DNA from 2 places in the Psychrobacter fjordensis genome. Region 2 is predicted to be linked to the other one. Evidence: predicted binding sites of a transcription regulator. Region 2 holds the regulator's gene; the other holds the start of a gene.
The links. The regulator PhoB, encoded in region 2, activates phosphate uptake and scavenging genes when phosphate is short. The targets are predictions, from matches to a motif close to TGTCATNAANCTGTCATAA.
Positions count from the first base shown of each region.

Region 1: JMW61_RS01755 (DNA translocase FtsK) is a predicted target of PhoB. The motif match lies at 12,464-12,482, and genes of this name have one in related genera.

Region 1 covers NZ_CAJGYP010000001.1:409,738-425,580, reverse strand. Annotated here, with positions in the region: gene JMW61_RS01820 (peptide chain release factor 3) at 507-2,102, shown strand; gene JMW61_RS01815 (RsiV family protein) at 2,291-3,145, shown strand; gene JMW61_RS01810 (FHA domain-containing protein) at 3,525-4,793, shown strand; gene trpE (anthranilate synthase component I) at 5,076-6,572, shown strand; tRNA gene JMW61_RS01800 (tRNA-Thr) at 6,765-6,840, shown strand; tRNA gene JMW61_RS01795 (tRNA-Tyr) at 6,908-6,991, shown strand; tRNA gene JMW61_RS01790 (tRNA-Gly) at 7,075-7,148, shown strand; tRNA gene JMW61_RS01785 (tRNA-Thr) at 7,269-7,343, shown strand; gene tuf (elongation factor Tu) at 7,791-8,981, shown strand; gene rimI (ribosomal protein S18-alanine N-acetyltransferase) at 9,140-9,625, shown strand; gene JMW61_RS01770 (MerR family transcriptional regulator) at 9,692-10,081, opposite strand; gene aat (leucyl/phenylalanyl-tRNA--protein transferase) at 10,136-10,942, opposite strand; gene trxB (thioredoxin-disulfide reductase) at 10,943-11,965, opposite strand; gene JMW61_RS01755 (DNA translocase FtsK) at 12,534-15,843, shown strand, end outside.
Region 2 covers NZ_CAJGYP010000001.1:1,370,912-1,386,754, reverse strand. Annotated here, with positions in the region: gene phoR (phosphate regulon sensor histidine kinase PhoR) at 1-900, opposite strand, end outside; gene phoB (phosphate regulon transcriptional regulator PhoB) at 963-1,667, opposite strand; gene dtd (D-aminoacyl-tRNA deacylase) at 1,814-2,269, opposite strand; gene asd (archaetidylserine decarboxylase) at 2,382-3,218, shown strand; gene JMW61_RS05810 (DUF1287 domain-containing protein) at 3,381-3,914, opposite strand; gene JMW61_RS05805 (HD domain-containing protein) at 4,082-4,729, opposite strand; gene JMW61_RS05800 (isochorismatase family protein) at 4,908-5,483, opposite strand; gene JMW61_RS05795 (hypothetical protein) at 5,731-5,973, opposite strand; gene fadA (acetyl-CoA C-acyltransferase FadA) at 6,093-7,265, opposite strand; gene fadB (fatty acid oxidation complex subunit alpha FadB) at 7,497-9,656, opposite strand; gene JMW61_RS05780 (polyprenyl synthetase family protein) at 10,496-11,569, shown strand; gene JMW61_RS05775 (DUF72 domain-containing protein) at 11,640-12,458, shown strand; gene JMW61_RS05770 (metal-dependent hydrolase) at 12,542-13,711, shown strand; gene JMW61_RS05765 (DUF4145 domain-containing protein) at 13,842-14,594, shown strand; gene JMW61_RS05760 (hypothetical protein) at 14,716-15,744, shown strand.

The DNA.
Region 1 (15,843 bases), 960 kb from region 2:
AGTCAACTGTATAGCCCCGTCGTAAATATATACTGTGTATTTGTAATTAAAGGATTCAGTGAAGATTTTTGGATCTAGGGTGTGTCCTTATTTTAAAAATGGTGATAAAAATGAGATAAATCGCAGTCAAACAAGGAAAATAGCGCAGATAATATCGAGATATTAGTCAGCTATTTGACGCCATTTGGCAAGATTTAGCCATTTTTAACCCATTTAGATAACTATCGATTGAATTGAGGACACGCCCTAGTATTCGCTGAAAATATAGATGCAGCAGCTATTCGTTTGGTGAATGACAGAAGATCTATTAATGGAGCAAATTGAACGTCACTATTAATTCAAAAATTGCGCCAACAGGCTCTATTTGACTGTTAGGGAACGTTTTTTTGTATGCTAATTCTGCACCTTGACGCTAAATCCGCTACAATACGCCCATTATTTATTCTATTTATTCAGATTACTGTCTAAAGACAGCCTTTTTGAAGTTAAGGTTGAAGCCAAAAATTATGAGCGTAGATCCAAAGAAACTAAACAAAGAAGTCGCCAAACGTCGTACCTTTGCCATTATCTCGCATCCCGATGCTGGTAAAACTACCATGACTGAAAAACTGCTATTGTGGGGGCAGGCGATTCAGGTAGTAGGCGAAGTAAAAGGCCGTAAGACGGATCGCCATGCTACCTCAGATTGGATGAGTATGGAGCAAGAGCGTGGTATTTCTATTACCACCTCAGTCATGCAGTTTCCGTATCAAGATCATATGGTCAATCTACTAGATACACCGGGTCACGCTGACTTTAGTGAAGATACTTATCGAACCTTGACCGCTGTAGATAGTGCGTTGATGATGGTTGATGGAGCTAAAGGTGTCGAAGAGCGAACCATCAAGCTGATGGATGTGTGCCGGATGCGTGACACACCGATTATCTCATTCGTTAACAAGCTCGATCGTCAAATTCGTGAGCCGCTTGAGCTGCTTAGTGAAATCGAGTCAGTTCTAAAGATTAAATGTATTCCAGTGACTTGGCCTATCGGTATGGGACAGGATTTCGTGGGTGTGTATCACTTGACTGAAAACAAGACCTACTTTTACCAAAAAGGTAATGGCGGCAAGATGACGGTCTCTGAGACCCGAGAAGGTTATGATTATCCTGATATACGTGAGCGTCTAGGGACGTTGATGTTTGATGCCTTTGAAGAGTCGCTTGAGCTGGTACAAATGGCGCTAGAAGAGTTTAGTGTTGAAGCATTCTTGGCAGGCGAGATGACGCCAGTATTATTTGGTACAGCGCTGGGTAACTTTGGTGTCAATATGGTACTTGATACTTTGGTTAAATATGCACCACCACCCAAAGCGCATCCAACCAATGAGCGTGAAGTCGCCGCGACTGAAACCGACTTTAGTGGTTTTGTCTTTAAGATTCAGGCCAATATGGATCCGCGTCACCGTGACCGTATTGCATTCTTACGAGTCTGCTCGGGCAAGTATGAAAAAGGTATGAAGCTAAAGCATGTACGTTTGGGTAAAGATGTACGTATTGCTGATGCTTTGACCTTTTTGGCAGGAGACCGTGAAGCGTTAGAAGAAGCCTATCCAGGGGATATTATCGGCTTGCATAACCACGGAACCATCTCAATCGGTGACAGTTTCACAGAAGGTGAAGAGCTAAACTTTACCGGTATTCCACATTTTGCGCCTGAATTGTTCCGCCGTGTGATACTCAAAGACCCGCTAAAATCTAAAGCGCTACAAAAAGGTCTTCAGCAGTTAAGTGAAGAGGGCGCAACACAGGTCTTTATGCCGCAGATTAACAACGATTTAGTCTTGGGTGCAGTTGGTGTACTACAGTTTGAAGTGGTCGCGCATCGTCTCAAAGAAGAGTATAAGGTCCAATGTATCTTTGAACCGGTCTCAATCGCGACAGTTCGCTGGATTCACTGTGATGATGAAGTGGCACTGGCTAAGTTTAAGAAGAAAGCCCATGACCAGTTATCACTCGATGGTGGTGGCTATCTGACGTATCTCGCACCGTCACGGGTCAACTTGCAGTTGATGCAAGATCGCTATCCAGAAATCACTTTTAGTAATACTCGTGAGCATTAAAATCCATTATTCCACGATATGATTTATCTCTAAAGACACGCTAGCCGTGTCTTTTTTATTACCTATAATTTATGTAATAAACGCTTGAAAACTGGTAATTTCTTAAAACACAAACAGTGTTCCTACAATACATCATTATTGTTACAGTAGAATGTTAAGCAATGTTGTATGTTTATGAAAGAGGCTATATGAACGCTACGAATCCGTTTAATATTAATCATTCATCATTATGTCTGCGCTCATCGATGAAAGCGAGTCACGCACGTCTGATGGGTCTATTGGCTAGTGGTTTTTTGCTAGGGGTCGTCGCTATGCCTGCAAATGCAGGTAATCTCATTAGCAGTACCGATTATTTGAATTATGAGTTGCCAGAAAACATACAAGCACAATGTGTAGAGCGTGATAACTGTCCAGAGATTGATATTAAATATTTGAATACCAATCATCGTTGGATAAATGATATGACGAATGAGCGTATCAATGCGTTAGTCGTCAATAGTAAACCGACTGAGTCAGCGCCTATCAAAACGAAAGGCAATCAGGCAGCGGTAAACACAGCGATTGATGACTTTGCTGGTTCACAATTTATAGATATTCCTGAAGGCAGTTCATGGGCTTATAGCTTGATGGTCACACCTGAGTATCTGGGGCATGTGAGTGATTTTGAATTGTTCGAAATTGACTCCTATGTCTTCACTGGTGGTGCTCATGGCATGCCTTATAGTGAGTATTTAGTGTTTGATCTAAGCACCAAAAAACAAATTAAACTTGATGATATGCTTCAATCAGGTAAAAAATCAAAGTTCGAAGCACTTGCACACGACGCTTATAAAACGTGGGTTAAAACGATGGACGACGATGTCAGTAGTTATGAAAAAAACTGGCCGTTTACATTGAGTGATAATATAACGCTGACGGATGAAGGTATCGACATTCGCTATCAGCATTATTCTATCGGTCCATATGCTTATGGCATGCCTGTATTAAGCATTCCATATAGCAAGCTTGACGGTATTATCAAGCCTCGTTTTATTATTAAATAGCGCAAATAGACACTGTATTATTTATAACGGTTAACATTAGGGTCTGTTGAACATTCAAATATTAGGGCTGCTGATTGCTAAAATTGCACCAAACTAGGCGCAAGCTGACGATAATGTCGAGACCTTAACTAGGATTGCAACAACGTTTGGGGTGATTTTAGCATCAGCCTTTCAGGGCAGTACTGTTTTTTGCCAATATATGGCGAAATTGTTTCACTTAGAATGACTAGGCGTCAAAAATTTCACTGCATATTGCCTAAAAAATAGTGACTGCCAGCACCACATTTGAATGTTCAACAGACCCTAGAATCGCTTTAAAAATTGGCAATAATTTAGCTAAAATCATTTGAAATTTAATAGAAAAATAAGGAGTAGCATCATGACAAACAATATAGACAGCGGAAACCCGACACCATCAGCGAGCACTTGGCAGCTTAATGCATTAACAGAAGCCCTTGGAGAACTGACCCTGACGGTTGATGATAGCCTATCTATCGGACGTGGCAGCGATAATGATGTGGTACTCGGCAGCAAGCAAGTATCGCGCAATCATGCCGTGCTCAGCGTATTAGATGGTCAGTTATATGTAAAAGACTTGGACTCATCGAACGGTACGTTTATCAATGAGCAGCGTATCGAAGGCAACCAGTCAAGCCTATTGCAAGTAGATGACACGATTGGCTTTGCCAGCTTTAGCTTTTTGGTAAATGCGCCTGTTGCTGCGGAAGAGGAGTCGTTAATACCCGTAGCACCTGTAGCAGCAGAAAATGCAGCGGGTAGCATGAATACTGCTGATGACAATAGTACCGAAGCTGATATCGTTGAGACTACTACCAAAGCAGATGAGTTCGAAGAGTACATCATCGAACACCCAACTATCGATGAACCTGTGGTGAAAGAAACAGGTATTGAAGCTATGCTGCCTGCTACAGACGAAAGTGTTGAGACAGTAGCTGTCGATACAGCGTCAGAGGCAGTAGTAGAATCAACAAATGAAACACCTGATATTAGCCTGCCTATAGAGAATGCCACCGAAACAGTTGAACCAGCCCCACAAGAGCCAATTGTCAAAGAAACAGGTATCGAGGAAGTCTTGTCTGCCGCAGAAAGTGTAGAGTCTGCACCAATTGAAGATACCCCAGAGCTTGTAGTAGAAGAAGAAACACTAGAAGAGCCAGTGGTCGCAGAAGAACCCGTGATGGCAGAAGAAGTAGCTGAGCAGCAAAAAATAGTAGCGACAGAGCCTGAATCGCCAGTAGTGGACGAGAGTGAGCCATTGGTAGAGCAGTCGGCTGTACATGAAGAAGTGGTACAGGAAGAGGCCGTATCTGAAGCGCCAGTGCATGAAGAGCCAGTAGTCGAAGCAGAGCATGACAAAACGACGACGACTGAGCTGCAAGAAGAAGCTGACCCTGATGTCTTACGTGCTAAGCAAGCAGCCACGGCACAGTTTTCAGGTACAGCCAATCTAGGCCAGTCTCGTGATCTTGGCACCGAAGGTAATAATGCGGCAAATCAGGCCGTTAACAACCTAGCCAATGCAGGACATATAGAGAAAAAACCGAGCGGTGGTTGGTTTATATGGGTATTTGTTGCCATTCTCATCGTTGGGTTAGCTTTATGGTTGTTTAATAAAGGCGTTGTATAGCCAATAGTCGCTTATACAACACTAGCCAGATAGCTCATATCTTTCGCGGTTAAGCTGTAAAAGCGAGTTTCTATAGCGTCAGCATTCAGTAGAGTGTTGACGCTATATTTTATCTATAGTCAATCCTCTATAAATTGGATACGGTGTCATTCTCGCTTAATCTGCTATTTGTAGCACTTTCACTCGGCTTCCTTGTATCCAAATGTCATTAAACCGACTATACCTTTTTATTGTTTCTATTCTTTTTATCTTTTGCCAATATGTTGCTAAGAGAGCCTTACTATGATGACCTTTGAAGAATATCAGTCTTTTAAAGACCGTGGCTTTAGTCATGCACCACTGGTAAAAAAACGCCTAATGGATTCGCAAACACCAGTATCTGTGTTTTCTAAAGTACGTGATCTGAATGGTTCGGCGTATTTATTTGAGTCAGTCGTAGGCGGCGAGCGCTGGGCACGATATTCGATGATTGGCTTGGGTAGCGATCTGATTTTGCAATATATAGATGGCAATATGACGGTCAAAAGAAATGATCAGACTGATGTAAATGCAATAGATGATCCATTTGATTATATTCGTCAGCTGATGGCTCAATACAATATGCCCACAGCAGCCGATATCGCTATGCTACCGAGCTTTAGCGGTGGGTTAGTAGGTTACTTTGGCTATGACATGGTACGCGTCATTGAGCCAAGCGTGGGCTTGTCTGACGCACCCAATCCAATGTCGATGCCAGACATGTGGCTGATGCTTTCGATGAGCGTGATAGTTTTTGATAGTTTAGAAAACACGTTATCTATCATCGTCTATGCCGATTGCAATAGTGAAGATGGCTACAGTAACGCTATCCGTGAATTAGAAAAAATTGAAGAAAAGTTAGCAGAGATGCCAAACTTAAGCGCACCAGTGATGCCGACGCCGACGTTTACCTCACAAACAGGTGCAGAGAAGTACTGTAGTGACGTCAATAAGATTAAAGACTATATCTTAGCAGGTGATGTCATGCAGGTCGTTCCTGCGCAGCGTTTGACAGCTGATTATACTGGCGACTCACTGGCTGTCTATCGTGCTCTACGGTTTTTAAATCCATCACCTTATCTGTTCTTGGTGCATGGTTATACGCTCGACGATCACAAACGCTTTGACATCATTGGTGCCTCGCCTGAGATATTATCACGTATCGAAAATGGCAAAGTAACAGTGCGACCATTGGCGGGCACTCGTAAACGTGGACAGAACCAAGCAGAAGACGAAGCGCTTGAGCAAGAACTGCTCAATGACAAAAAAGAAATCGCTGAGCATCTGATGCTTATTGATTTGGGTCGCAATGACATTGGCCGCGTTTGCGAGTACGGTAGTGTTAAGGTGACCGAAAAGATGTTTGTTGAGCGCTACTCACAAGTGATGCATATTGCTTCTAACGTTGAGGGTACGATATTGCCTGATAAAGACGCACTGGATGTCTTTTGTGCGACGTTCCCAGCGGGCACCTTAACAGGGGCACCCAAAATCCGCGCCATGCAAATCATTGATGAGATAGAGCCAGTACGTCGAACGGTCTTTGGTGGTGCAGTAGGGTATTTGGGCTGGCATGGCAACATGGATACCGCTATTGCTATCCGTACGGCTGTCATGCGCCGCGGAAAAATCCATATCCAAGCAGGTGCGGGTGTCGTCGCTGACTCTATTCCAGAAGCTGAATGGGATGAGACCAATAAAAAAGCACTTGCATTGTTAAAAGCAGTAAAAATGGCGTGTAATGGTTTGCACATTCGCTAGTTAAATAGCCATCTGGGTGGCAAAAACAAATGCTTTGAGCAAAAAGCTAATTTAATGCCATATCTTTATTTGTAAAAATGCTAATTTAATCAATAGCTTAAATATTTTTATTAAAATAATTAAAAAAAAGATGAAAAAGAGCTTGCGCATCTCAAAATATTTGATAGAATAGCCACCACTTTAAGAGAACAAGCCGACTTAGCTCAGTTGGTAGAGCAACTGACTTGTAATCAGTAGGTCGCCAGTTCGATCCCGGCAGTCGGCACCATCTCTCTTAAAGTAGCTTTTTATGAATATGTCTTAAACTAAAGTCATTTTTGTTTAAAGCAACCTAAGGTGGGATTGGGGAGCGGTCAAACCCAACAGACTGTAAATCTGTCGCGAAAGCTTCGAAGGTTCGAATCCTTCTCCCACCACCATATTTTCTAAGTTTGTCATAGCGCCAAGCATACTCTATATATTTAGAGACTCTCGATTAGAGTCCTTTAGAATAAGAGTAAATGCGGGTGTGGTATAATGGTAACACCTTAGCCTTCCAAGCTAATGACGCGGGTTCGATTCCCGCCACCCGCTCCATATATACACCATCGCAAAAATTATCAATAATACATCACGATAATCAGTTTATGATAACTGTATCGTGATATTTTTTTAGTAAATCTACAATATTATTTGTACTGTAGTTATTAAAAACATGCTCATATAGCTCAGCGGTAGAGCACTCCCTTGGTAAGGGAGAGGTCTCGAGTTCAATTCTCGATATGAGCTCCATTTATTGTTTAAGCTTTTTGTGTTTGCTTTGCTATTTTAAACAGCGTTGCATCGATATCGAAAGCATAGGATATTGAACATTATAAATACAGTACAGCAATTGATGATTTAAGGGTGACACTGAGGTGTTGCCCTTTAGTGCTGTCAATTTATTAATAAATACTAAGTTTATTTGTAGATAAGCTACAGTAAGATAAATTAGTGCAACAGCGATGTTATATAATAGTTGGCAATGTTCAATAGATTGAAAAGTAAGTATAATATTTATCTGTATGAAGTTGAAATGCATGGTTTGAATGCATAGATTTTAGCAAGATTACAGAACAGTTTTAGTAGATAAACCATAGCGTCAACGGTTTGATGGTCTTACCTGCATCATGAGCCGTCAAACAGCTATTCACTGATCTTTGATTGATAAAGATTCACCAAAAAAAAGAGGAAATACCCATGGCAAAGGCCAAGTTTGAACGTCTAAAACCGCATGTCAACGTTGGTACCATCGGACACGTTGACCACGGTAAAACAACCCTAACAGCTGCTATCGCAACTGTAGCTGCAATCACTTCAGGTGGCGAAGCCAAAGACTACGCGTCTATTGACTCAGCCCCAGAAGAAAAAGCACGTGGTATCACCATCAACACCTCACACGTAGAATATGACACAGATGCACGTCACTATGCTCACGTAGATTGCCCAGGTCACGCCGATTATGTTAAAAACATGATCACTGGTGCTGCCCAGATGGACGGCGCAATCCTAGTAGTATCTGCAACTGACGGCCCTATGCCACAAACACGTGAGCACATCTTGCTTTCACGTCAGGTTGGCGTACCGTACATCATCGTATTCATGAACAAATGTGATGTTGTTGATGACGAAGAATTGCTAGAACTAGTAGAAATGGAAGTACGTGAATTACTTTCTGACTACGACTTCCCAGGTGATGACACTCCAATCATCCATGGTTCAGCGACTGAAGCCCTAAAAGGCTCACAAGAAAAATATGGCCAACCAGCTGTCGTAGAACTATTGAAAGTTCTAGACACCTACATCCCAGAGCCAGAGCGTGACGTTGACAAAGCATTCCTAATGCCAATCGAAGACGTATTCTCAATCTCAGGTCGTGGTACCGTTGTAACTGGCCGTGTTGAGTCTGGTATCGTACGCGTTGGCGACGAAATCGAAATCGTTGGTATCCGTGACACTCAAAAAACCACCTGTACTGGTGTAGAGATGTTCCGTAAACTGCTTGACGAAGGTCGTGCAGGCGAAAACTGTGGCGTACTACTACGTGGTACTAAGCGTGAAGACGTACAACGTGGCCAAGTACTTGCTAAGCCAGGTTCAATCACTCCTCACACCAAGTTTGACGCTGAAGTATATGTGTTGAGCAAAGAAGAGGGTGGTCGTCACACACCATTCCTAAACGGCTATCGTCCACAGTTCTACTTCCGTACTACTGACGTAACTGGCGCAATCCAATTACAAGACGGTACTGAAATGGTAATGCCTGGTGATAACGTTGAGATGGGCGTAGAGCTTATCCACCCAATCGCTATGGACAAAGGTCTTCGCTTCGCTATTCGTGAAGGCGGCCGTACTGTAGGCGCTGGTGTTGTTGCTAACGTTAACGTTTAATACTGATCCTAGTATTTAACGCGTTAGTCAAAAGCCGTTCTCTTTATTAAGAACGGCTTTTTTTATGGATGTTTATAGCTAAAGAAAAGCTATGGGGATGTAGCTATAATCGGCGATAATATAACGTGTATTTCAAGAAAAAAGACAGAAGAGTGCAGATGTTTAATATAAAGATACTAAATTCTGAAGCAGAAGAAGGTGCAGCGATTGTCCAAGCCGTGGCGACTATTGAGGCTATTGTCCAGTTACAAGAACCATGGACTGGACAGACTCTGAGCGATTTACTTGAACAAGACAGTATAGATTTAATGGTTGCTATGAGTACTGAGGCTGATGAAGTGGTTGGTTACTGCTTATACCAAGTGGTGTTTGAGCAAGCAGAAATCCTGCGTATTGGCACACGCCCTGATTATCAACGCCAAGGTATTGCGTCGTTACTTTTTGAAGAATTAAATACACATCTGAAAGAGATTCAGGTGGAAAATTTATTATTAGAAGTGCGTGCAGATAACGCTCCTGCGATAGCACTATATGAAAAGCAAGCGTTTGCCGTTATTCATAAACGCAAAGGCTATTATCAACAGCCACATCAGCCACATCAGCCAGCAGTCGATGCTTTAATTATGCAGCATGTTTATCGGTAGTGACATATGAGTTGAATTGGCTTTATTGTTTTAAGATGTTTGTTCATCAGCTTTTATACGATAAATTTAGTCGCTGTTTGCCTGCATAGATTTAAGCTCTTTAATTCGTTCGCTCAAGAGCTCAATCATGATACTGGTATTGGCTTGCTGTTTTTGAACTTGATCCAGCTTTTTTTGATTAAAACTTAATTGTTCATCGAGGCTGATTTTCCCAGCATAAAAATCATTGAAGCTATCTTTCATTTCGTTGAGAGTGAAGCCTACCGTTTGTGCACTCTTGATTAGCTCGATGCGTTCGACACATTCTGGATGAAACTCAGTATACAATCGTGATCCTGCTTGACGCTTACGTGATTTTAGCAAACCCAATTGGTCATAATGGCGCACGGTATCCTTAGTGGTATTGGCTTTTTTTGCTAGCGCCCCAATTAACAAAAACGATTCATCAAATGCCATAGTGGTCTCATAGGTCTGTAAGTAGATGCTTATTAATAGCCATCACAATGCTCGTTATAAATTGAGCTGCCAAGGTTCTTCGTTATCGAGTTGCGATACTGGCAACGGTTTGTGGGAGTCATTTTGCCATGTGATGGCATCGCCAGCTATCAATGTATCTAACTGAGTGAGGAAATCCGCGCGTGGCAAGGTGGTTGCGCCTAAGCTCATAAGATGATCGTTCGGTAATTGACAGTCGACCAACGCTACATGGCTTTGTTCACATAAGCGCATCAGACCCCAAAAAGCTAACTTGGATGCATTGGAGGCGCAGTGAAACATCGACTCGCCAAAATAGATATTGCCTATTTTTAATCCATAAAGTCCGCCAACCAATTGCCCTTTATCATCCCAAACTTCTACACTATGTGCAAATCCTTGAGCATGAAGCTTGGTGTAGGCCTCAATCATTTCATCATGAATCCAAGTATGTTCTCCTTCAGGCTGATTGTCATTAAGGCTGTCGCTGCGTGGCAAACTACAGGCATGTATGACGTCATCAAATGCTTGATTGAGTGTCAGTTGCCAACGGGCGCGATTCGCTTGTTTGCGTAGTGATTTACTAGGCTGATAGTCTGTTGGCACCATTACACATCGTGGTTCAGGACACCACCAAGCGATCGGCTCATCTTCATTAAACCAAGGGAACAGTCCTTGTGCATAAGCAGAAATGAGGGTTTCTGATGCCAAATCGCCGCCCATAGCAACGATGCCCATCCCATCAGGGTCAATAGAAATAGGATCAGGAAAGTCATAACGCCCAAGACTTTTTAAAGTCTCAGGCATGATGTGTTGATCGTTCTGTTGAGTAAAGTTGCCCATTTAGGCTTCTTTATCTGCAGTTAGTGTTGAATCGTAAGTATGATCACGAGCAACGGTTTCTCCCAATGCATCCAAGTATTTTTCAGCATCAAGTGCCGCCATACAGCCAGTACCAGCAGATGTGATTGCTTGACGATAGACATGATCGGCGACATCGCCTGCTGCAAACACCCCTTCGATACTGGTTTGCGTGGCATTACCTACTAAGCCGCTTTGGACAACAAGATAGCCATCTTTCATATCTAACTGACCTTTGAACAAGTCCGTATTAGGCTTATGACCGATTGCCACAAACATGCCAAAGACATCTAGTTGCTTAGTGCTGCCATCAATGGTTGATTTGATAACAACGCCATTGACGCCCATGTCATCACCGACTACTTCTTCAACACTGTGATTCCACTCGATTTTGACATTACCATTTTTGGCTTTTTCAAACAGTTTGTCTTGTAGTATTTTTTCAGAGCGTAAGCTATCACGGCGATGGACTAAGGTTACTTCAGAAGCAATGTTTGATAGATATAGAGCTTCTTCGACAGCAGTATTACCACCACCGATGACGGCGACTTTTTGGTTTTTATAGAAGAAACCGTCACAAGTAGCACAAGCTGAAACGCCAAGGCCTCTGAATTTGGTTTCTGACTCTAGCCCTAGATACTGAGCAGATGCACCTGTTGAGATAATTAGGGCATCGCAAGTGTAGCTACCGTTATTACCCGTTAATTGAAAAGGGCGTACATTCAAGTTTACTTCATTGATATGGTCATAGACCAGTTCGGTACCGAAGCGTTCTGCGTGGGCTTTCATGCGTTCCATCAATGCAGGGCCTGTTAAGTCATGAGCATCGCCTGGCCAGTTATCGACTTCGGTAGTGGTGGTTAACTGTCCGCCCACTTCCATGCCAGTGACCATGACAGGTTTGAGGTTGGCGCGTGCCGCATAAACGGCAGCAGAATAACCAGCAGGACCTGAGCCTAGGATGATGAGTTTTTCGTGACGTGGCGCTGTATTTTCAGTTGCCATGGGTAATTCCTTGCTAAATATAAAAGTTAAAAATAGGAGTGATTAATATAGTAAAGTTTTTCAAAATGATGACTAATATGGTTTTTCTCATTGCTGTGTGATAATAACATAAGGGTAAGGCGTGCAAAGTGCAAGTTTGCTAAAATCAACATGGATATCATTAGAATTAAAGCATATTTACCTTGAAGTATTGTTGCCATAAATGACAGTTATTTTATAAGGTCTATATAAGATTGTTAGCCTTATTCTGTGAGCTATATTGCTAAAAGTAGGGTTTTTTATCTAAATCGCATATTAGCTAACTTTCTTGCACTCTTTCTTTAGAAGACTGTCGCCACTGTACCTATGTATTTGTTATTATAAGAAGTTATGCCAAGTGTGTTGGAGCGCAGAAAGAAGGCTGTCATGACTCGTCTTTATGACAGACAATGCGTTCTAAATGCTTTGCCAGAGATATTTATATCCGCACCTCTATATCAGTATCTCTATGTCAGCACTTTATGTCAGCATGATTAAACTTAGTCATGCGTTGACGACCATTTAGTATTAATAACAAGGCAGATCTTACGTGATATCAGCACCGCTTATTGAGTATTTAAAAAAGGGAATATTTACCCTCCTTGGGTTAATACTGGCCGTTTATCTCTTTGTCATCTTGATGACGTATACAGGTAACGACCCTAGCTGGTCGCATATCAGTAGTGATATGACCACGATTAATAATGTGGGTGGCGCATCGGGTGCTTGGTTATCGGACTTGCTTTATAGCTTCTTTGGTTTTGGTGCATGGTGGCTGTTAGCATTTTTGGTTTATGAGTCTATCCTTATCTGGTGGGACAACAAGCCAACATTTTGGCTGATGCGTTTGATTGCTTATGTTTTTTTATTATTAAGTGCCAGTGCTTTATTTGCACAATTGGTTGCGTTGGTTCAACAAGTAACTGATCCAACAGCGACAAGGCTTGAAGGAGTTGCTGGCGGTATTATAGGGTTGGAGCTACAGTCTCGATTGGCTCAGCTTTTATCGCAGTGGGGGAGTGTGCTCTTCCTAACGGCTTTCGTTATTATTACTGCGACTTTTGCCTTTAATATTCATTGGCTTGCGATTTATCAGAAAGTTACAGCATTGTCATGGCTTGGGTCAGGGGTAAAACATAAAGACATGGCACATGATAGTATTTCTACTCAAGAAGGTATTATCTCAGAGCAAAATGATGAAAGTATAGCAACGAATAAGACAGCTAAAGAAACCTCAGAACATGAGCAGTTACCGCTTGAACTACCATCTGAAGATAGGGTGAAAGCAGTAGATAACACTGGTCGTTTTAGCAATGTTTTGTCAGAATTTTTGTCGACATCAGGGCTTGCTGATAGCGTAAAAGCGTCGATGGCAGCAGCAACGCAAGCGGCTATGTCTAATTCAAGTACCATGTCTAATAATGAAAATAGCCAACAGCTACAGACGGCAACAGCGGCAACAGCGGCACCTAGCGGTACAATTGATAATACAGTCAATCATGCTAATACATCGCCGACGTCAAGCTCTGTAATGACACCTATCCGCAAAGTAGAACCGAGCTTTGCTTGGAATGATGCAAATACCGTTGATGATTTATTGGCCAGTGAGCAGATGGCTTATAATACTAATACTATGAACGGCCATGACTCAGGTTCTACTGCGCCAGTACCTAATAATACTGAATTCGTTACTCAGTCGCCAACTGATGAGTTGGTATATGGTGAGACAGATCATCAAAATACGGTAGATTCTGAGTTTGATGTACCAGCGGAGAGCATCGATACATTAGCAGATGCTTGGCTAGCAGAGCATGCAGATATTTCAGTACCTACTACTGAAGAGTCTATAGAGACGCCTAAGTCGGGCAGTGTCGCTGAGCAGCCAGTACGAGATGCAATAGTAGAGCCTGCCCCAGATTTAGCCAGTAGCGATGCTATTAATCGACAGTCTTCTAATAGCAAGCTTTCTGATAATGAGCCTTCGAATATAGCTGTTGATTCAGCTGCTAGTGATACGAGTCCATCTGTCGATAGACCAACTAGTAATCAAACTGAAATATTGAATAGTGCTGCGTCGTCAGCTGCGATTGCAAAATCAGCTACGTCACTTGCAGCAAAAGCTATTGAGCCAATATCAGAAATGGCTAACATGACGCCGACCAATACACCGCCTGCCAATCCAACATTACCACCAACTGTTGTCGCTGAGCCCCCTAAATCCAATATTAGTTTTGATATACCTGAAGGAGACTCTAGTAACCATATTGCCGATATGGTTCCAGATGATACGGGCGCTGATGCCGCTGCTCCTGTTATGCCTCATATTAGCGATGATGCAGCGTTTAGTACTAAGTCACGCTCAATGCAAACGGCGGCTTATCGTAGTAGTTTGTCGCCTATTCCTGAGATGTCGATTTTAGACAATCCAGACCCAAATCGCCAACCGAGTTATACCGAAGAAAAGCTGGTTGAGCTATCAGAATTGTTAGAAATCAAGCTACAAGAATTCAACGTAAAAGCATCGGTCGTCAATGCTATTCCGGGGCCAGTAGTAACACGTTTTGAGGTCGAGCTGGCGGCAGGGGTAAAAGCTAGCAAGGTAACGGGCATTTCGCGTGATTTGGCGCGCTCGCTATCTATGGCATCTCTGCGTGTGGTTGAGGTAATACCGGGTAAGCCTTATATTGGTATTGAAGTACCAAATCCAAAGCGTGAAATGGTACGTTTGATAGAGCTGCTAAATACTGAAAAATTTAAAGACCCAAAAGCGCAAATCAGCATGGCAATGGGTAAAGATATTGGCGGTAAGCCTATCATTACTGACCTTGCGCGTGCCCCGCATATGCTGGTCGCTGGTACGACAGGTTCTGGTAAATCGGTTCTGGTTAACTCAATGTTATTGTCGATGCTACTCAAATATACGCCCAATGAGCTACGTCTGATTCTTATTGATCCCAAGCAGCTTGAGCTTGCCAACTACAATGATATTCCACATCTGTTAACGCCTGTTGTGACAGATATGACGGAAGCGGCTAGTGCATTATCATGGTGTGTGGCCGAGATGGAACGCCGTTATCAACTGATGAGCTTACTCAAAGTTCGTAAGCTTGATGAATTTAATAAAAAAGTGCGAGCTGCCGAGGCGTCAGGCAATCCTATGCTTGATCCATTATGGCGACCAAATGATAGCGTGAGTATCAGCCAAGCGCCCAAGCTAAAAACTTTACCAATGATTGTGATTGTGGCGGATGAGTTTGCCGATATGATTATGCAAGTTGGTAAGCAAGCAGAGGAGCTAATCACACGTTTGGCGCAAAAATCGCGGGCAGCCGGTATTCACTTAATGTTAGCCACTCAGCGTCCATCGGTGGATGTCATTACAGGTCTGATTAAAGCCAACATCCCAGTACGTGCGGCATTGCGTGTTAACTCAAAAGTCGATTCGCGGACTATTTTGGATAGTGGTGGTGCTGAGGATATGCTAGGCAATGGTGATATGTTGTTCTTAGGGCCTGGGCAAATTGAGCCTGATCGTGTGCATGGTGCGTATGTCAGCGATGAAGAAGTCAACCGTGTCTGTGACGCTTGGCGTGAGCGTGGTGCGCCCGACTATATTGATAACATGGCAGGAAACTTTGAATTATCTAGCCCAGGTGGTGGTGGTTCAAGCAACGCCTCTGGCGAAGATGATGACTTATATAATGATGCGGTTGCCTTTATTATGGAAACACGCAAAGTCTCGGCTTCTAGCATCCAACGTAAATTTAGTATTGGCTATAACCGTGCAGCACGTATTGTCGATTCGATGGAAGAAGCTGGATTGGTCAGCTCAATGGGTAAAAGCGGCAAGCGTGAGCTAT
Region 2 (15,843 bases):
CAAACGCTCAATATGCTGCGGTGCAATGCCAATGCCATTGTCCTCAACAGCGAACTTGCAGCCTTCTGATGTCTTGGTCCAGCTGATGGATATATCGCCACCTTTTGGGGTATATTTAATAGCATTTATCACCAAATTCGACAATGCACTATTTAGGTACATCTCTGAACCTTGTAGCCCGTCATAAGTATCTATCTGCAAATGAATGGTATGACCATACGATTGATTGTAAGCTTGCGCATCATCATAGACATGAGTCAACAGCTTGGTCATATCAATATAAGTCAGCTCATGAGCTTCTTCGATTTCAATGCGAGATAACAGGAGCAAGTCATTTACAATTCTATTCATGCGAGCTGTTTGCTGAGTCATCAACTCAAAACCACGACGCCAATGCGGCGGCATATCTGGCTGATGTGAGAAGTTTTCTAAATACCCCATCATTACGGTCAATGGCGTCCGCAATTCATGCGAGACATTCCCGACAAAATCGCGGCGCATTTCTTCTAAATTATGCAATCGTGTCACGTCATAAATAATGAGCAGCTTTTCATCACCAAACGGTGTAATTTCACACTTTAGATAGCGCTTAGCATCTCGCCATGATTCTATATGAACACCATCGTTAGGTATCGTCGTAGACTGATAATATTGACGGAATTCAGGGGCACTGATGAAGTCAAAAATACTTTGACCTTTATCCGTTACTTGCAATAGCAGCAAATCCTCTGCCGCTTGATTCCACCACTCCAAACCATCATCATCATTGATTAAAATCACCGCATCTTTTAATGCTTGTACGGCGCTGCTGATTTTTTTAAGTTGATCCGTTGCATGCTTCTGAGAGGTTGGCTTTAACGTGCCCTGCTGGTTATTGTCTATTGGCATAGTATTGCTCATTTATTATCCTTACCACTATTCGCTATATTGGGCCACGATTGCCAAGGCACTTTTAGGGTCAACTAACTGGGTTCAATAAAGCTAGAAAACCGATAGCCTGTACCACGAACCGTCTGTATCAACTTATCACAGTCATGTGGGCGCAGTAATGTACGCAGACGTTTGATATGTACATCAATGGTTCTATCTTCAATATAGACGTTGCCACCCCATACTTGATCTAGCAGTTGGGTCCGCGTATAAGCACGCTCTGGGTGACTCATAAAGAATGCTAATAATCGATACTCAGTGGGGCCAACCTCGATGACTTTGCCTGTGGCTGTCACACGCTGGCTCTTTGTATCTAGGCTTAGATTGCCTATTTCGATAGGCTTATCACTACTGAGCGCACTACTACGGCGCAACACTGCTTTGATTCTTGATATCAATTCACGTGTCGAAAAGGGCTTGGTCATATAGTCATCAGCACCCGCATCAAGGCCGTGAACCTTACTATCTTCTTCACCTTTGGCCGTCAGCATAATGACGGGGATTTCGGACAATATCTCATCATTTTTGAGCATACGGCAAAAATCAACACCGCTTTTATCTCCGGGCAGCATCCAATCTAATAAAATAAGCGCAGGCCTATGATCGACGACTTGCTGATGCGCCTCTGACACATCGGCTGCCTGTAAGCTATCAAATCCAGCCATTTCTAGTGTCATTACGATCATCTCACGAATCGCAGGTTCATCTTCAACAATCAAAATTTGCTCATTATACATACGGTATTCTCAGCGTTAGATGACAAAACTCAACTTATAAAAAAGGCGATAGGTGCTCGCTATATTTTATCTATTAAACGGATTAATTATGACAGCTTAATGACATTTGTTTGAAATGCCTTATCCTTAATATTGAATCCGATTGTTTACTTTACCTCTAATAAGAAATTCAGCGGCCCATCATTAATACTTGAGACCTGCATATCAGCGCCAAACTGACCAGTGGCCACATTGGCATGCTGGGTTTTGGCATAAGCAACCAATTGTGCGAACAATGCCTGTGCCATATCGGGTGCCATTGCACCACCGAAGTCAGGGCGACGGCCTTTATCGGTTTTTGCCATCAAAGTGAACTGTGATACCAATAGTAATCCGCCGGCTACTTGCTGGACGTTTTTATCTAATTTACCATATTTGGCAGGATCATCATCATTTTCAAAGATGCGATAAGTCAAGATTTTATCGACCATTCTCTGCGCGCTTTGTAGCGTATCATCGTGACCCAAACCAATATATGCCAACACACCTTGCTCAATAGTACCGACACACTGTTCATCAATGGTGACACTCGCACCCTTCACTCGTTGTATAAGCGCTTTCATTTACTGACTCCTTACAGATTATGCTCATACAATAACATGCTGTCCATGATAAAATGCAGCCATTCACTTGCCCATTAATTATTACATTGAACTTTACTTTGGTAACCTCATTATGAATTTATTCACCACCTTGCAACAGCTTGTCCCGCAGCAGCAGCTAAGTAAAGTTGCAGGCCGTCTAGCCGCAAGTCGCCACCCTTACGTCAAACGCGCATTTATCCGTAGCTTTGCTAAAGCTTATCATGTCAGTTTGGACGAGTATGAGCGCCAGAGCTTTAATGCCTATGAAAGTTTCAATGATTTTTTTACTCGTGAACTAAAAGACGATGCTCGCCCTATCGATACGACTGCTGACGGTATTGTCAGCCCTGCGGATGGTGTTATCTCGCAGTTGGGTCAGATCGAAGACCATAAATTGCTCCAAGCCAAAGGTCGCTACTACGATGTCGGGCAGCTACTTGCTGATAGCGAAGACGGCCATTATTTTGCTGATGGTAGCTTTGCAACCGTTTATCTAGCACCTAGTAATTATCACCGCGTCCATATGCCGTTCGATGGTACTTTAACCAAGACGCGTTACGTACCGGGTACGCTGTTTTCGGTCAATAATACGACTGCCGATAACGTGCCTGACTTATTTGCACGTAATGAGCGTTTGGTTTGTATGTTTGATACTAAGTATGGCAAAGCAGCCGTAGTGATGGTCGGAGCGATGATTGTCGCTGGTATCGAAACGGTAGCGACAGGTAAAATCTCACGTACGGATGATATCCAAGAAGCCGACCATGACATGAGCTTTGAGAAAGGCGATGAGCTGGGCCGTTTTTACTTAGGCTCAACTGCCATTGTCGTGCTACCAAAAGCTGCCAAAGCTGCTTGGCAAGACAGTATGAAAGCCAATAGTGTTGTACAAATGGGACAGTTATTGGGCATTACCGATACCAAATAAATGTACTACCGACTCACAAAATAAGAGCCGCGAAAAATAAAAGCCCCGTTAAGCGTAAATCATAACGCTTAACGGGGCTTTTTATTGATTACTTTTTACTAATTATTAAAAGTAACGACTCATCGCGAAAGCACTTCAATATTGAAAGATATTCAAAGTACCTTAATATCGAAAGTGCTTATGGATAGGATAAGCAAATAGGATATCTTCCTCTTGCGTACCACTGCCGATATTATGAATAATCAACGGTGTGCCATCCGCGGCTACTTTGTCCGAGACAATGCCTATATGCGGCAAGTTACTTTTTGGCAAACGCCATGACACGATATCTCCCGCTTGAAAGCTGTCTTTATCCGCAATTGATAATGTCTGGCCTTGACGCTCAAAGAATGCTTCCAGATTGGGCACACGACGATGGTCAATATTTTTGTCCGTCGATTTCAGTCCCCAATTTTTTGGATAGCTTGACCAGTTGGACTTCATGTCATGATTGACCAATTGCTGTAGATCAATGTTTTGCAGACGATACGCTCTGATGATGACATCAGTGCAAACGCCGCTTTCTATCGGCACATCACCACGCGGAAACTCTAATTTACGATAAGCGGGATCATAACTGGTGGTAACCCCAATTTGCTTTTTGGCATCGTGCGCCAATTTATTACCACTACTGATGGAGGTCGCGGCTTGAGCCATTTGTGCCAAGCCTAATACACTGACCAAGACCAGCGATGTACATAATGTTCTATAAGTTACAGATAATCTCATTTAACAATCTCTTTTTGGTTGAACCAATCACCAATACTGTAGCACGTGCAAATGATAGCTAAGTTGCAAAATGTTTAAACAATCATCCTGTCCCTTTACAAATCAATCAACCACCCTTGCTGAGTCGCGTATTTGATATTTTCTGATAGCCAGTCATGAATGCTAGGAAAGCTGTCTTTGATAAATGCATGTGCACCGCTCACTTGCGAGCGAGTGACACCCAGCTCAATCCATGTTTTTCCTTCGGTATTTAGATTGAGTAAAAAAGGCAGTAAACGATCAATCACTTTTAGCAGTTGAGTTTCTTTACTATCGCCCGTCTCTTGCGCTTCCCAAACTTCACTTAAATTCGCAATACCATTACCACGTTCAGCTTGTAACCGAGCAATACCTTCACGCTCTTCTACGTGTGCAGTACTACGAGTACTGGCATACAAAAACGTATCGCCCGCATCAATCTCACCCAAATCATGTACCAATGCTAACTTCAATAACTTTTCATGATTGACATCTAACTCAAACTGCTCAGCGATGGACCAACATGCCATGGCCAAATGCCAAGAGTGCTCAGCAGAGTTTTCTAAGCGCGTGGTACCCGTCACATAGCTGCGGCGATTGACTCGTTTTAACGCATCCAACTCTAGTAAAAAATGGGTGACGTCATTTATATCGATGTCTGCAGTGTGCGTTGAATCGGCTAATAAGATAGATTTGGTGGATACTGCTGGATTAACTACTGACATACTTTTCTCTAATTTTTCTATGGATTGATTTCGCTTTATCTTGCTTATATTAAGGTTTATCAAAAATAAAAATAGCGCTGATTCTATCAAGCGCTATTTTTATAAAAACTATTCAAATATATCTAACTTATAAGTGTAGGCATGATACTAACGGCTTAACTATACGTCATGCCAAAAGCTATTTAATCAAATTGCTAATCGTCTTAAAGGCAGGGTCTTCGCTGCTACGGCACAGTTCAAACAGAATGGTTTCGACTGTGGTAATCACACCACCTGCCCGGCGAATACGGCGAATGGCTTGCTTTTTATCATAAGGAAAGCGTGACCCAACCGCATCCCCAATAATGACGGGTTGCATACCGTTATCAAGTAAATCCAGTGCGGTTTGTAGTACACAGACATGCGCCTCTACCCCAAACAATAAAACAATGCTGCGATTCTGCTGTGCTAGATAGTGCCATGAGTCATTATTGTCGCAAGCGCTAAACGTGACTTTCTCAAAGCTTTTGGCATTAGTGCCTTCTAATATTTCACGTATCTCCGGCAATGTATCGCCTAGACCTTTTTTATACTGCTCATTGAGCATAATAGGAACATTCAGCGCTTGGAGACCTTTGATAAGCGTCACGGTTTTTTTGACGATATTCTCGTGGTCATAAATATGCGGGGTAAGACGCTCTTGCACATCAATAATCATGGCTTGCGTGTTTTCGCGAGCGATTCGATAAGTACGATCGGTAATCATAGTAGACATAGCACACTCCTTGTACAACTGACGTTTATAATTCAAATCCGTTTTAGTTTTATCATTGTTGAACCAACTCTTATTTAGTCACAGTTTTATGAATGCGTCAATGGAGATAAACTTAAATAATCGCTATAAAAAAACCTTAGCTCTAAAAGCTAAGGTTTTTTTATAGCGATTAAGACCATAAATGTGAAAGTTTATCGCTATTTTGCTTTTGTGTGTCTAATTTGGTGCAGTTGGCATCAAGTAGAACTTACTCTTTTGGTGTGTTTCCAGAGTCTTTGCTACCTTCAGCCCATTTCCCTAAGTTATGTGCTTGGCAGCTGTATTTCGCCATTCGCGATGCAGTACTTTCACTATTACCATTATCCAATGCTTGCTGATAATTTTTCATATAAATACTGTCCGTTGGCTGACAGTTACTGCTTGTGGTAGCACATCCAGCTACTACAAGTATACCCAAAGATAATAACCCCATTCCCAATAAATTTTTCATATTCACTCTAAAAAGTTATAATAATATGATTAAAAACTAATTAATCGATTTTGATCTCAATAAAAAAAACTCTGCACGAGTGCAGAGCTTTTATTAGAATCAATTCAATAAATCAACAATTACACACGCTCAATGATAGTAGCAATACCTTGGCCAAGACCGATACACATCGTCGCTAGACCGATTTCAGTATCTGACTGCTCCATTGCGTTTAGCAAGGTAACCGTGATGCGAGCACCTGAACATCCTAGTGGATGACCTAATGCAATCGCGCCACCATTGATGTTGACGATGTCTTGCTTGTCCGTCAAGTTCAATGCTTTAAGTACTGATAATCCTTGAGCAGCAAATGCTTCGTTTAGCTCGATGGTTTGCATATCATCGATGCTCATGCCAGCACGCTTAAGTGCTTTTTGAGTCGCAGGTACAGGACCATAACCCATAATAGCAGCATCACAACCAGCCACTGCCATACTACGGATACGAGCACGTGGTTTTAGACCTAGCTCTTTGGCTTTTTGTGCGCTCATCACTAGCATTGCAGACGCACCGTCAGACAATGCAGATGACGTTGCAGCCGTTACTGTACCACCTTTAGGATCAAACGCTGGACGTAGCTTTTGCATTTGCTCCATGGTCGCATCTGGACAAATCACTTCATCAACAGTACATAGTTGCAGGCGACCCGCAGCATCATGACCTTCGATGCCGATGATTTCATTATCAAAACGACCTTCGGTAGTCGCAGCCCATGCACGGCGATGTGACTCAAGACCAAACGCGTCTTGCTCTTCGCGAGTGATACCATTCATACGGCCCAGCATCTCAGCGGTCAAGCCCATCATGTTTGAGGCTTTTGCATAATGCTTAGAAGCAGCAGGGTTTAGATCAACACCATGCATCATGCCGACGTGACCCATATGCTCAACACCACCGATGATGAATACATCACCTTGATTGGTCATGATTTGAGCAGCGGCGGTATGAAGCGCCTGCATAGAAGAACCACATAGACGGTTGACTGTTTGGCCACCAGCAGTTTTTGGAATACCAGCTAGCAGACCGATGTTACGACCGATGTTTAGGCCTTGCTCTAGCGTTTGGTTGACACAACCCCAGATGATGTCTTCAACGTCACGTGGGTCAAAGTCATTACGCTCAACCAATGCACGTACCAATTCAGCAGACATGCTATCAGCGCGAACGTGGCGGAACATACCGTTTTTCGTTTTACCCATCGCTGAGCGTACGCCATCTACGATGACCACGTCTTTTGGACTTAAAATTGTCATACTATCTTCCTTTTCAATTTTTATTGTCAGTGTAGTCAGCTCAATTTACTACTATTAACTCGTCAATCTCGCTTAAAGTACAATAGGTACATTTGCGCTCGATTTCCTTGTACTAGCATTAAGTTGAACCAACTATAATCGTACGTTCACTATTGGAGACGATTCATGTCTCTATTGCTTTTATGCAAAGATAGCAAACGTACGGCACTTCATCCTAGTAGTGACTGCCTATTACGCTGTTGCGTAAAAGGTCTCGCCCGCTGCTGCCATGTCGCGAATCTTTTGCGGGGCTTCATAAGCTTTGCCTAGATATGCGTATTTTTCACACAGTGCCAAGTAGTTCTCTAGACCCATTTGGTCGACATAGCGGCAAGGGCCACCGCGGAATGGCGGGAAACCTACGCCCATAATCATGGCCATGTCTGCCTCGCTTGGCGTGCTCACGATGTTATCTTCTAAGCAACGTACTGTTTCATTACAGAATGCAATCATGGTGCGATCAATGATGGCTTGATCGTCAAATTCTTGCTTTTCGCTATCAGTCGTGGTTTTTAGCAGCTCATAAGTGGCTTCGTCAGCGACTTTCTTTGGCTTGCCGCGTTTGTCCATTTCATACTTATAAAAACCAACACCGTTTTTCTGACCTAGGCGTTTGTTTTCATATAAAAGCTCAATAGCCCCTTTATAATCAGGCTTCATGCGATCAGGGAAACCTTCTGCCATGACTTCTGCGCCATGAACACCAGTGTCTAAACCGACGACATCGATTAGATATGCAGGACCCATAGGCCAGCCGAATTTTTCCATAACTTTATCGACATGAGCAAAGTCAGCACCTTGCTTAAGTAGCAAGTCAAACGCGCCAAAGTATGGGAACAGAACACGGTTAACCAAGAAACCTGGGCAGTCATTCACCACTACTGGCACTTTACCCATTTTAGACGCTAGTGCAACGGTAGTCGCAACGGCCTCTTCAGATGATTTTTCACCGCGGATAACTTCGACCAATGGCATACGGTGTACTGGGTTGAAAAAATGCATACCGACGAAGTTTTCTGGACGCTCAAGCGCTTCAGCCAAGAAAGTAATAGAGATGGTTGAGGTGTTTGACGCTAGGATACAATCGTCTTTTACTAGACCTTCTACTTCTTTTAGTACCGCACGCTTCACGTTTGGATTTTCGACTACCGCTTCGATAACGATGTCAGTTTCAGCAAAATCGCCGTAGTTAAGCGTTGGACGGATACGGCTTAACGTTTCACCCATTTTTGCTGGGGTCATTTTGCCGCGATCGACCATTTTACCAAGTAACTTACTGGCTTCGCCCATACCAAGGTCTAATTGCTCAGACTTGATGTCTTTCATGATGATTGGCAAGCCTTTGCTGGCTGCTTGATAGGCAATACCGCCACCCATGATACCAGCGCCTAGTACGGCTGCTTCATTGATTTCATGTGCTTTTTTGCTGTGCTGTTTTGCTAACTTTTTAACCAATTGATCGTTTAAGAACAGACCAACCAAGCTCTCTGCTTGTGGCGTTTTAGCCGCTTTTGCAAAACCAGCCGCTTCGACTTCGATTGCTTTGTCACGTGGTAAATTCACGTGTTTTTCAATGGCTTCGATCGCTAGCGCTGGTGCTGGGTATTGCTTAGGATTGGCTTTGGCAAAGATCATACCTTTGGCACTGTTGAATGCCATGGCTTGCTCAAGCTGATTTAGCCTAACAGGAACCAGTTTTTCTTCACGTTTTGCTTTCCAATCAAGCTCGCCTGAGATACATTTTTTGACCAAGTCAATCGCTGCATCTTGCAAGTCATCAGCTGGAACGGTCGCATCAACCAAGCCTAGCTTTAGTGCTGCTAGTGCTTTTTTAGGAGCGCCAGTAGCGATAAGCTCAAGTGCATTGTCGATACCAATGATACGTGTACTACGAACCGTACCACCAAAACCTGGGAAGATACCCAATTGAGTTTCTGGTAGACCGATAATCGCTTTGTCGCTCATGACACGGTATTCACAAACCAAGGTCATCTCACAACCGCCGCCCATTGCAGCACCATTAATAGCAGCCACTTTAGGGAATGGCAGGTCTTCAAAACGATTGAAAGCGTCATTGACATGAACGACCCACTCTTTGATCTCACTTTCCGACTTCTTAAAAGAACCAACGAATTCTGTGATGTCAGCACCAGCGATAAACACGCCTTTGGCTGAAGTAACGATAAGACCTTTTACGTCGTCCGCTTTTTCTAGCGCACTAACTGCTTCACCAAACTGCTTGTTGGTCTCAGCATCAAATTTATTCACGCTCTCATTTTCAGCGTTGTACTGCATATTGGCGATGCCATCCTCTAGCATTGTCACCGTGATGCGATTTCCTTGGTATACCATGTGGAACTCCTTTCTATTGTAATAAAAACGATGTAATAAAATTTATGACTTATAAAGCTACTTTTTAGACTGTAAAAAATAGCCGGTTATTGTTAGTAAAGTAAGTAATAGCACTGATTGGTCTGTACTCTCATCATGACAAACAAAAATAACGTCATCATGACAAAAAGCATGGCAGATTAACCAGTGAAGATGTCTTTATTATCTAGCGCTTATCATTATGTATTTATGGCTATATTGTTTCTTTAACACAAATAAATACGGCGCTTCATTTATATAATTTCTTTCAAGGTGCTACTGCTGCAAGTATTGATGTTATAAATACTGACTGAGATTTGGCTTTATATGAGTTATCCACTTAGTTTAGATACAGGTATAAAACCCATGTTTTCATCATCAGACTATCTCTACGCCAATTAGTGTAGGGGATTATGACCCTCACTGTCACAAGCTAATACCATACTCGCAAGTCACTCTTAAATCACCTGTAAGCATTTACCTTATGCGCAAAGTGCTTTAGTGAATGATTGTATACTCAAATCAAGCGTGGCACTGTCAGGCTTTGAGTAAATATTGTCTTGCAGCGCATAAATAATAGCAGCAACCATCAAACATACGCCTTTATCACAACACATTCAATCCATCAGTGAAATCAATGATACGTAACGAGAGATTGTTAGAATATTATGGTCGCGAAAACAGTCGCGAAAAACAATCGATTGATACTTTGTCACACACAAGCCATACGCTCTATCATGCTACACTAATGTCGTTTTTATCTTATCCCTAATAATTTTTACTGCATTCCTATAAACTGTATCCCTATAAATGGTTGGACTATGACTGTTTCTTCTACGCTAAACCCTACTCCTTTTGGCTTTATATCGTTTGATAATAACGAACAATTTCATAGCACGGTGCGCGCGCAATTGGCGCAAGATATCGACGTGCTGTTTGCTTATGCCAAGCTCCCTAGCCCACTAGTCGATGCCTGCCGTTATGTCATGACGGGACAAGGTAAACTGGTGCGTCCACTGTTGGTCGCCAGTGCTTTCGCTAACGTGAATGATAATAATAAGAATATTAATAATAAGAATATTAATAATAAGAATATTAATAATAAGTTTGATAAAGACACGGCAGTCAGCGATGACTTAGCATCACTATTAGAAAATGACTCAGATTATGATATGGCGCGCCGTGCAGCGTTGGCAGTGGAGCTACTGCATACCTATTCGTTGGTACATGATGATTTGCCCTGTATGGACGATGATGAGCTGCGCCGTGGTCAGCCGACGGCTCATATCGTCTTTGACGAAGCGACAGCCCTGCTAGCAGGGGATGTGCTACAAACACTCGCTTTTGAAGTATTGACCGCGGAGCTGCCTACTTTTGCGCCTTATGACTCAAATATTGCAAGCCAGCTCATGGCTATATTTGCGCCGCGTGCCAGACGTATGGTCTCCGGTCAGATGCTGGATCTCAATGCCGAAGCCAGTGACAGCATCACACAAACCGATTTGGAAGCCATCCACCGTGACAAAACGGGCGCATTGATTGAAGCGGCTATGCTCATGGGCGGTATCTGTGCTGGTGCAACCGCTCCTCAGCGCATGGCACTACAAGAATGTGCCCAACACATCGGTCTGGCCTTTCAAGTTCAAGACGATATTTTAGATGTGACGACTAGCACCGATACGCTGGGCAAACCTGCCGGCAGCGATGAAAAACTGGACAAGTCTACCTATGTGAAATTCATGGGTGTGGATCAAGCGACTGACTATGCACAGTCGCTATTCAATGACGGACGTGCTGCCATTATTCGCGAAATGAGTAGTAGCACCGACAACATTGACACAGACAACGACGCGCTATTGGCATTGATTGAATGGCTCTGGTCGCGTAAGAAATAGTTTAGTGAATAACCGAAGACAAAAGATATCGTAGCAAACCTTATTACCCAAACGGCAGTGAGTGGTCAACATGGACAGTTCCCCTACCCCGCGTATTTATCTTGGCACTGGTGGCTATAGCGATACCGACTTGCTCGGTACGCTGTATCCTACTGGCACCAAAAAGACAGATTTCTTACGTGAGTATGCCAAGCAATACGGTGCTGTAGAGATTAATAGCAGCTTTTACGCACCTATTGGGCAAAAAGCCTTTGCAGGGATGCTCGATAAAGCCTACGTGCAAACGGACAGTCAGTTAAAGTTCGCCGTCAAACTGCACCAAGACTTTACCCACGCTCGCAAAGGCACTGCCGAGCATGCACAAGCATTTCTAAACGCCTTATCTCCACTTATCGAAGCAAATGCTTTAGCGCCATTATTACTCCAGTTTCCGCATGGCTTTGATCGTACTCGCGAGCATCGACTCTATTTAGCAAACCTCGTTAGTTGGTTTCAAGATTATCCCTTAACCATTGAGTTTCGCCATAACGCTTGGCACACGCCGCAAGTGGTCGATAGCTTTCGGCAGCAAGGTCTCATTTGGTGTAGCGTTGATTACCCAAAGGTTAGCGGATTGCCACCGTCACGGTTGATATTTACCGAACGCACTGGCTATCTGCGTATGCACGGCAATAATCTAAACTGGTGGGATGCGATGAGCGCAGCTGACCGTCATGACTATCGTTATAGCGAGGCTGAGATGCGAGACTGGGCGCAAGCGATTGCCAATCAGCGTCAGCACTTTGATACGTTATATATCTTCTTTCAAAACACTACTAAAGCACATGCGTATTATAATATTGCGATGTTACGTGAGGCTTTATCCGCTCACCATTTTGAAATTTTTTAAACCAAAAACTGTCTAATTTGATAGTCAGTCATTACTCACACTCAAATAAGAAAGCAAATAAAAAACCATATAAGTAGATAACCATGGATTCACTTAGTCAGATTGTTTTAGGCGCTAGTGTACAAGGTGCGATACTGGGTAAATACCAAGGACGCAAAGCCTATCTATATGGGGCAATGCTAGGCACATTGCCCGATTTGGATGTCTTAATAAATTATCCTGATCCCATCAGCAATATGACTTATCACCGTGGTTTTAGTCATTCATTGATTGTCCTGACGGCAGTCGGCATCGTAGGCGCTTTGCTGATTAGCCGCTATCATGCATGGCGCAACATGCCACTGCCTTACTCTACGACGCGCTTGGCAACGGCCATGACACTGGCGCTCACGACCCATCCAATTTTAGACAGCTTCACGGTCTATGGCACTCAATTGTTGTGGCCGCTACAAGAGTCTTTATCGCTGACGCCTTTTAGCATTGCCTCGATGTTCATCATCGATCCGCTATATACGTTGCCACTGCTCATCGCCATGATCGTAGGGCTAACACAAGGACGCAAGCTTGGTGTTTTCAAAACTGGCGTATTAGCCCACTGTCAACGGCTTGCCATTTGGACGCTGGTTATCAGTAGTGGGTATTTGATGATGTCGTTAGGGCTAAAATATTACGCGCAAGACAAAGCTGAGCAAACGTTAGCGGCTGCCAAAATAAACAATATAGCCCGTATCAAAACCATGCCTGTGCTACCGACTATCCTGATGTGGCGTACGGTCGCTGAAGACGATCAAAATAGATTGATTGAAATACGCGGTAGCGTTTTAGACAGTCGCTTACCTGAGTATCGCTATCTGACGCAGTATGACAACTCGCAGACGCTACGCGCAAACTTACCAACAGCGAGCCAGCCCTATGCACATAGGCTAGACTGGTTCTCTGGTGATTGGACAGGCTACCGAACTCAAACGATGCTTGATAATTCTGTTGAACCGAACAAACAAGACGTCCAGCTGGTCGTTGATGATCTACGTATGATGGCAGGCGACACGGCGTTCTTTAGTTTTGTATTGGCCAATAAGATGCATCAAGCGTCACCATGGCAATCGATTACGCCTATAGACGCACCCATTATCAAAGTTGGTGGTGAAGCTGAAGTATCGCGTATTGAATTAGTGAAACAGGGGTTTGTGAGAGTATTTGACGAGTCGGTTGTGGATAAAGATGGTGGCTGGATTTTAGTTGATGAGGATTAGTGATGACTAAGAATAAAACACATGCTTATTACATACGATCCCTAGAAAGGCATTAGGAAAATTTAGATTTGAGGTTCTGTAGAACAGAGTATAATTTTCTGTAGAGTATGAATTTATACATGAATGAACTATGGAGCAACATATGATACCAAATTACAGAGATAGTAAGTTTCAGTGCCCTCATTGCAATACTGTTGCGACTCAAGAATGGTTTGATGCTGATGACGTTGGAAGTACAACGATCAATATTATTAATCATCTGTATCTTAACTACAGATCAAGTATTGAGAGTTTTTATCAAAAACCCATTATTCAATTTTTAAATGTGATTGATAATGAACTGCAAAAAAACCTTTATCAATTTTGTCCTAAAGGCTTTTCAGTGGCAAGCTGTTCTTCATGTGAAGAATTTACATTATGGGTAAATGAAGAAATTATCTATCCTAAGAAAACCACAGTTCCATTACCTAACGAAGATTTAGATGAAGATATCAAAGCTCTTTATATTGAAGCTTCCAATATCTTAATAGATTCACCAAAAGGTTCTACTGCTCTCTTGCGATTAGCCCTTCAAAAACTTCTTAAGCAAATAGGTGGAAGTGGAAAAAATATTAATAAAGATATTAAGGATTTGGTAGCTGATAATTTAAGCATTCAAATGCAACAAGCTTTAGATTTATTAAGAGTCGTGGGTAATAATGCAGTTCATCCTGGTCAGATAGATTTAGATGATAATATTGAGATCGCTCGCAAGTTATTCGATATTTTAAATTATATTGCTTATGAATTAATTACAAAACCAAGAGAGCTAGATAGTTTATATGCAGACCTAATTCCCCCTGATACTCAGGAACATATTAAGCAAAGAGATAAGCAAAAATAAGTTATCGATTTTAAAACTTTAAACCACCACTAGAACACATACTTATCACAGTGTTGCGATGTCGTGTGTGGCTCCAGTCACGCATAATCTTGAAGTGTTATAGCCAATAGAGGTACCCATTATGCAAGAACTTCAAAATACAACGAACGACATCGTATCAGCTATCAAGCAGTTCACTCGATCGATCGATTCTAGCAACGATTATAGAGGAGATATGTCCTCACTGATTCAAGTAACTTCAAATCTGAAGTTGATAAATTTAGATTATTGGGAGCGGCTCATTCGTAGCGAACTTGATACCAATTTGCACTTTGCTACTCGTTCAAAATGGCAGCTTTGGTTTAAACCAAACGTGAAATTAACTTGGTTAGGTATCGTTAATGGAGATGGATATAAGCGAGAAAAGAGTTTACTCGCGCTATCAGGTGGCGCACCAAATGCTTTCTTTTTTGCTTTAGTTGTGCGCAGGTTAAATGACTGGGTACCACAAGTTCGTAAAGCTGCAATTAAGATACTTCCGTCATTGCTCAGAAGTACGAAACCTGAATACGTTGCTGAAGTACTGTGCATGCTTCTACTTAATTGGCATTCGTGGGGCAAAATTGAAGAAGCTGACAATCAAATATTTTTAGATATGATTGCCACAGAGGAAATGGCCCTACTGCTTAAATCTCATTTAATATCCTCTACATCAGGACCAATGCCATCGTTACTTTCACAAATTGGTCGTGCAGATATTCTCGATAACTATCTCGACGAAGTTGCTAGCGATGCTGTCCAACCTTACGTTAGATCAAAAGCGTATCGCAGCCTATTTGAAAGTCGTATGACGTGGGTTAAAGGACGAGAATGGCAATGGATTGATAAAGCATATGGTAAAAGAAAGCTGATACCCATTATTGCTGAAAGGAAAATTGACGTGCAACCGCCTTTTCTGGAACTATTAAATAGAGCAGCTGCTGATCGCTCTCCTATTGTAAGACAAGTTTCAGCAGAATTTCTTATAAGAAATATTGAGAAACTAGGCATTCAATCTAGAATTTTTGCAGAAAAATTTGCAGCTGACAAATCTGCTAACGTAGTAGAGCAAGGTAAATTTGTCTTAAGAAAGCTGGATGAAAAAGCTTTAGACAATAATATAAACAATTAATCAAACCAAAAAAGGACACCTCATCGTGTCCTTTTTTCTTCCAAACTCTCAATAGCTAGAGACTAACTTTCCACGCCAACCTCTTAAACTCTATGCTTT